2 linked regions of the Cystobacter fuscus genome follow. Each later gene encodes a partner of the first gene's protein in a complex. Links are inferred from orthologs where the notes say so. Each region holds a gene or a part of one and is shown in the gene's direction. Other genes may lie near its edges.

Region 1 (3,071 bases):
CCAAGGCGCGCGAGGCGGGGCTGTGCCGGGTGTACCTGGCGGGCGCCATCACCAAGGGCCTGCAGGGCGAGGAGATGGCGGAGATGGGGGCGCTCGTGGCCGCCGGCTGCGTGTGCATCACCGACGACGGCCGCCCGGTGATGAACGCCGGCCTCATGCGCCGCGCGCTCCAGTACGCCACCCAGTTCGACCTGCCCGTCATGGTGCACGAGGAGGACCTGACGCTGTCGGGCAAGGGTGTGATGCACGAGGGCCCCACCTCCACGCGCCTGGGGCTCATCGGTATTCCGCCCTCGGCCGAGGTGGCCATGGTGGCGAGGGATCTCGTGCTCCTGGAGGAGACGCGTGGCCGGCTGCACGTGGCCCACGTGTCGTGCGAGGGGAGCGTGCGTTTGATCCGCGAGGCCAAACGCCGGGGCCTGCGCGTCACCGCCGAGGCCACCCCGCACCACTTCACGCTGGAGGACGAGGCGGTGGGGGACTACGACACCCACGCCCGGATGAATCCGCCCCTGCGCACCCGCCATGACGTGCTGGCCGTGCGCGAGGCGCTCGCGGATGGAACGATCGACGCCATCGCCACCGATCACGCGCCCCACGGCGTGCTGGAGAAGCAGGTGGAGTTCGACAAGGCGTGGAATGGCGTGGTGGGACTGGAGACCGCCCTGGGGCTGACCCTGGCGGCGGTGCGCGAGGGCGCGCTGAGCCTGACGCGGGCCGTGGCCCTCTTGTCGGACGGGCCGGCCAAGGCATTCGGGCTGCCGGGCGGCCATCTGGCCGTCGGAGCCCCGGCGGACATCACGGTGGTGGAGCCGGACGTGGAGTGGACGGTGGATGCGACGCGGTTCTTCTCCCGCAGCCGCAACACCCCCTTCCATGGCCGGCGTTTGACGGGCCGGGTCGCCCAGACGTGGGTGGGTGGCCGGCTGGTCTTCGAGAACGGGCAGACGAAGGAGTCCAGGTCATGAAGAGGGCCGTGCTGGCGTTGGCGGATGGCACCACCTTCGAGGGTCGCGCCCTGGGCGCGTCCGGCGAGACGGTGGGTGAAGTGGTGTTCAACACGTCGATGACCGGCTACCAGGAGATCCTCACCGACCCCTCCTATGTCGGGCAGATCGTCACCATGGCGTACCCGGAGATGGGCAACGTGGGCGCCAACCCCGGGGACGAGGAGTCACCCAAGCCGCACGCGGTGGGCATGGTGGTGCGCAACGCCTCGGCGCAGCAGTCCAACTGGCGCGCCCAGGAGACGCTCGACGCCTACCTCAAGCGCCATGGCATCGTCGGCATCGAGGGGCTCGACACCCGGCGGCTCGTGCGCCACCTGCGCCTCAACGGCGCGCAGATGGGGGTCGTCTCGACGGACGGCCACTCGGCGAGCGCCCTGGTGGAGCGCGCCCGGAACGCCCGGGGCATGGAGGGCATGGACCTGGCCACCGGCGTGTCCACCGCGAAGCCCTACCTCTTCAACACCCCGTCCCCGAGCCTGCTCGGCGAGGAGCCGCGCCCCGTCGCCGAGCCGCGCTTCGACGTGGTGGCCTACGACTACGGCCTCAAGCGCTCCATGCTCCACTACCTGGTGGACGTGGGGTGCCGGGTGAAGGTGGTGCCCGCGGGCACCACCGCCGAGGAGGTGCTCGCCGACAAGCCCCATGGCGTCTTCCTCGCCAACGGCCCCGGGGATCCGGCGGCGGTGAAGGGCGCGGACAAGGTGGTCGCCTCGCTGCTCGGCAAGGTGCCGGTGTTCGGCATCTGCCTGGGCCATCAGATCCTCGCCCTGGCGCTGGGCGGGCGCACCTACAAGATGAAGTTCGGTCATCGGGGCGCCAACCAACCGGTGAAGGACCTGCTCACGGGCAAGGTGGAAATCACCAGTCAGAATCATGGTTTCGCCGTGGATGACGCCAGCGTGAAGGGCAGGGCGGTGGTGAGCCACCTCAACCTCAACGACGGCACCGTGGAGGGCCTGAACGTGCCGGATGCCCGGGCGTTCAGCGTCCAGTACCACCCGGAAGCCTCGCCGGGGCCCCATGACGCGCGCTACCTCTTCACCCGCTTCGCGAAGCTGATGGCCGGAGAGTAGGATCTCGCCGCCCCCATGGAATCCCCTCTTTCACCGTTGTCGTACCAACCCTACCTGGATCAGCTCATCGCCTTCGGGAGTCAGGAAGCGCGCAAGCCGGACCTGCTCGTCGCCAAGGCCGAGTACCTGCGCCTGACGGGCGAGGTGTTCGAGGACGACCAGCTCTTCGAGCTGCGCATGGCGTCCTTCCTGGACTACTACCTGTACGATCGCGTCTCGCCCGCGTCCGGCAAGACGCCGGCGGCGGAGCTGTACGAGCTGCGGTTGCAGAGCGGACCGCCCGAGGAGGCCAACGCCTTCCGGTGCTTCACGGAGACGGTGCACGGCCTCTTCGAGGTGCGCAAGCTGGGCAAGGGCCTGGTGCGCCTGCGCGAACTGCACTCGGGCAAGGACTTCGACGTCACCGAGCGCCGCCACATGGTGGGCCTGGAGACGGGAGACGTGCTGGAGGCCCGGCTCATCCCCTTCGCCGGCCATCTGCTCTTCTCCTCGGCCTTCTGCTTCCACCCACGCGTGGCGGTGAAGGCCATCAAGGCCGAGGCCAAGCGCCGCAAGAAGAAGGAGCCCGAGCGGCCCCCGGTGGAGATGGTCTGGGAGTGCGCCCGGCGCGCGGTGAAGGCCGAGCGCTACAAGCAGATCGCCGTCGAGCGCATCTACGACTTCTCGCAGACGACGCCCTGGTTGGCGTCCGCGAGCTAGTTCTCCTCGGAGAAGGTCGAGGCCCCGCTCCGGGCCTCCCTCTCCGAGCCGTGTGATTTCCCCCCACATTCTCGCGTCCCATCGCGTCAAGAGGCGCGCGGAGCTTCTTCGCGCAAAACCTGACTTTCTGGCTTGTCATCTCCGTTTGAGGGGCGTATAAAACGCTCATTAACGGAATTTTCCTCCCCAACTGTATTCCGGAGAGCCGATGAAAACCATGAAGTCCACGGCAAAGCGGGTCCTGAAGTCCTTCCTCGGTGGCGCGGCGCTGGCGGCGGCGGGTCTCTTC
Region 2 (3,882 bases), 1.3 Mb from region 1 along the record:
GGGAGTCCACCAGCGCGTGCGCGTCCTTGCGAATGCGCTCCGGCTCGCTACCGGTCCGTGACGTGGGCCGCGGCGCGGGCGCCTCCTCGGCGGGAGCGGAGGGGGGAGCCGGAGTAGGAGTGGGGGCCGGAGCGGGGGCCTCGGCTCGGGTCCGGGAGCGACGGCGAGAGGGCCGGGTGCCCTCGGTGGTGGGCGGAGGGGAGTCGGCAGCCTCGGCGGCGGGCGCCTGGGCGGGCGGGGCCTCGGTGGGCGGGTTTTCCTGGGAGAGGGCGGGAGCGGCGGACAGCAGCAGGAGCAGGGACCAGCGGCGCATGGGACCTCACGAGAATCAGTGCCGAGCCTACCAGAGGCCGGCGGGGGACCGACCCCTTCACACGAGTTCGTGCAAGCGCGGGCGAACGTGCTATGGGCCCCCCCTCGATGCCTAAGCGAAATGATATCCGGAAGGTTCTCGTCATTGGCTCGGGCCCGATCGTCATCGGGCAGGCGTGCGAGTTCGACTACTCAGGGACCCAGGCCATCAAGGCGTTGCGCGAGGAGGGCGTCGAGGTCGTCCTGCTCAACAGCAACCCGGCCACGGTGATGACGGACCCCGAGTTCGCTCACCGGACGTACATCGAGCCCATCACCGTCGAGGTCGCCGAGCGCATCCTCGCCCAGGAGCGTCCCGACTCGGTGCTGCCCACCATGGGTGGCCAGACGGCGCTCAACCTCGCCAAGGCGCTCGCCGAGCAGGGGATCCTGGAGAAGTACGGCGTGCGGCTCATCGGCGCGTCGCTCGAGGCCATCAACAAGGCCGAGGACCGGCAGCTCTTCAAGGCGGCCATGCAGAAGATCGGCGTGGCACTGCCCAAGAGCGGCTACGCGACGAACATGCAGGAGGCGCTCGCCCTCATCGACGAGGTGGGCTTTCCCACCATCATCCGCCCCTCGTTCACCCTGGGCGGCACCGGCGGCGGCATCGCCTACAACCGCGAGGAGTTCGAGGCCATCTGCCGCTCGGGCCTCAAGGCGAGCCCCAACTCCACCATCCTCGTCGAGGAGAGCGTGCTCGGCTGGAAGGAGTACGAGCTGGAGGTGGTGCGCGACTCGGCGGACAACGTCATCATCATCTGCTCCATCGAGAACCTGGATCCGATGGGCGTGCACACCGGCGACTCCATCACCGTGGCCCCGGCGCAGACGCTCACGGACCGCGAATACCAGCGGCTGCGCGAGGCGTCCCTGCGCATCATCCGGGAGATTGGCGTCGACACGGGCGGCAGCAACATCCAGTTCGGCGTGAACCCCAAGGATGGCCGCATCGTGGTCATCGAGATGAACCCGCGCGTGTCGCGCTCCAGCGCGCTCGCGTCCAAGGCGACGGGCTACCCCATCGCCAAGGTGGCCGCGAAGCTGGCGCTGGGCTACACGCTGGACGAGCTGCGCAACGACATCACCCGCGACACCCCGGCCTCCTTCGAGCCCACGCTGGACTACGTGGTGGTGAAGGTGCCGCGCTTCAACTTCGAGAAGTTCCCCCACGCCGACCGCACCCTCACCACCAGCATGCGCGCGGTGGGCGAGGTGATGGCCATGGGCCGCACCTTCCGCGAGGCCTACCTCAAGGCCATGCGCTCCATGGAGTCGGGCCGCACGGGCCTGGAAGCGCCCGAGCTGCCCACGGAGAAGGAGGAGCGGCGCAAGGTGCTGCGCGACTACGTGCGCGTGCCCCGTCCCGAGCGCCCCATCTACGTGGCCCAGGCCTTCCGCGAGGGGATGAGCGTGGAGGACGTGCACGAGCTGTCCGCCATCGATCCCTGGTTCCTGCGCCACATCCAGGGCCTCGTCCGGGAGGCCGAGTCCATCCAGGCGCTCGGCGGGCTGGACAAGCTGCCGGATGACACGCTGCGCGCGGCCAAGGCGGATGGCCTCTCCGACAAGTACCTCGCCCAGTTGCTCGGGTGCACCGAGGCGGAGGTGCGCGCGCGCCGGCACGCCAAGGGCATCCGGCCCGTGTACAAGCGCGTGGACACCTGCGCCGCCGAGTTCGAGGCGTACACGCCCTACCTGTACTCCACCTACGAGGAGGAGGACGAGGCGCCCCCCACGGCGCGCCAGAAGGTGCTCATCCTGGGCAGTGGCCCCATCCGCATCGGCCAGGGCATCGAGTTCGACTACTGCTGCGTGCACGCGGCGTTCGCGCTGCGCTCGGCCGGGTACGAGACGGTGATGGTCAACTGCAACCCGGAGACGGTGTCCACCGACTACGACACGTCGGACCGGCTGTACTTCGAGCCGCTCACCATCGAGGACGTGCTCGAGGTGTCCCAGCGCGAGAAGCCCGTGGGCGCCATCGTCCAGTTCGGCGGCCAGACGCCGCTGCGCCTGTCGGTGCCCCTGGAGAAGGCGGGCCTGCCCATCCTCGGCACGTCCCCGGACGCCATCGACCGCGCCGAGGACCGCGAGCGCTTCGCGCAGCTGATCGAGAAGCTGGGCCTCACCCAGCCGGAGAACGGCGTCGCGCGCAGCCACGAGGAGGCCTACAAGGTCGCCCAGCGCATCGGCTACCCGGTCATGGTGCGCCCCTCCTACGTGCTCGGCGGCCGGGCCATGGAGGTCGTCTACGATCAGCAGAGCCTCGAGCGCTACATGCGCGAGGCGGTGAGTGCCTCGCCCGAGCACCCGGTGCTCATCGATCGCTTCCTCAAGGAGGCCATCGAGGTGGACCTGGACCTCGTCGCCGACCGCACCGGCGCGGTGCTGGTGGGCGGGGTGCTCGAGCACGTGGAGGAGGCGGGGGTGCACTCGGGTGACGCGGCGTGCACGCTGCCCCCGCACTCGCTGTCGCCGGACCTGGTCGAGCGCATGAAGGATCAGGCCATCGCCCTGGCGCGCGAGCTCGGGGTGGTGGGGCTGATGAACGTGCAGTTCGCCATCCAGGGGAAGACCATCTACGTGCTGGAGGTCAACCCGCGCGCGAGCCGCACCGTGCCCTTCATCTCCAAGGCGACGGGCGTGGCGCTCGCGAAGATCGCCAGCCTGTGCATGGTGGGCAAGACGCTCGCGGAGCTGGGCGCCACGAGCATTCCCGAGTTCAAGCACGTGGCCGTCAAGGAGTCCGTGTTCCCCTTCGCGCGCTTCGCCGGCGTGGACGTCATCCTCGGTCCGGAGATGAAGTCCACGGGCGAGGTGATGGGCATCGCCGCGGACTTCCCGTCGGCGTTCGCCAAGAGCCAGCAGGCCGCGGGCGTGAAGCTGCCCCGGAGCGGCAAGATCTTCATCTCCGTGCGCAACGACGACAAGCCGGCGGTGGTGGACCTGGCGCGGCGCCTGCGCGCGCTCGGCTTCAAGCTGGTGACCACGGGCGGCACCCACGACTACCTGGCGGCCAAGGGCATCGAGACGGAGAAGGTGCTCAAGGTGGCCGAGGGCCGTCCGCACATCGTGGACAAGATCGTCGACGGGCAGATCGTCCTGGTCATCAACACCACGTTCGGCAAGCAGGAGATCTCCGACAGCTTCTCCATCCGCCGCGAGGCGCTGATGCACAGCGTGCCGTACTTCACGACCGTGCAGGCGGCCCGCATGGCCGTGGGCGCCATGGAGTCGTTGATCCACACCGAGCAGAGCGTCAAGCCGCTCCAGGACTACCTCGGCGCGAGCGCGAAGTAGTCCGCGCGCTCGGGGCCGTCGCGGCAGAGGTGGCGGCCAACAAGCGGGGGAAGAGCCGGTCGATGCATGACCGGCTCTTCGGCGCATGGCACCGCCCTACACCCCCAGAACGGCACCCAGTACCTCGATGAGCGCCCGCGGATTCTCCCGGAAGTAGAAGTGGCCGCCAGCGAAGCGATGGAGCCGGAAGTCCGAGGTGGTGTGGTCACGCCAGAGTTCGAGCTTTTC

The links. Proteins that work in one complex are often made in the same cells at the same time.
Region 2: the proteins of carA (region 1) and carB are in contact, whole or in part, in a solved structure (PDB 1KEE), measured with the Escherichia coli proteins. The link is inferred for Cystobacter fuscus from one-to-one orthologs.

What each region holds. Positions count from the first base shown.
Region 1 is NZ_CP022098.1:5,604,130-5,607,200, forward strand. Bases 25-3,023 are described here. They hold carA (glutamine-hydrolyzing carbamoyl-phosphate synthase small subunit), read left to right. Parts: upstream 25-964; coding sequence 965-2,083; downstream 2,084-3,023. Other genes in these bases: CYFUS_RS22815 (dihydroorotase), read left to right, coding at 25-968; CYFUS_RS22825 (hypothetical protein), read left to right, coding at 2,099-2,782; CYFUS_RS22830 (kelch repeat-containing protein), read left to right, coding at 3,000-3,023. Also shown: more of CYFUS_RS22815, read left to right, coding at 1-24; more of CYFUS_RS22830, read left to right, coding at 3,024-3,071. UniProt on the Escherichia coli protein: Small subunit of the glutamine-dependent carbamoyl phosphate synthetase (CPSase).
Region 2 is NZ_CP022098.1:6,952,437-6,956,318, reverse strand. What follows is about bases 45-3,854. They hold carB (carbamoyl-phosphate synthase large subunit), read left to right. Parts: upstream 45-420; coding sequence 421-3,654; downstream 3,655-3,854. Other genes in these bases: CYFUS_RS28245 (thioesterase II family protein), read right to left, coding at 3,751-3,854; CYFUS_RS28255 (hypothetical protein), read right to left, coding at 45-313. Also shown: more of CYFUS_RS28255, read right to left, coding at 1-44; more of CYFUS_RS28245, read right to left, coding at 3,855-3,882. UniProt on the Escherichia coli protein: Large subunit of the glutamine-dependent carbamoyl phosphate synthetase (CPSase).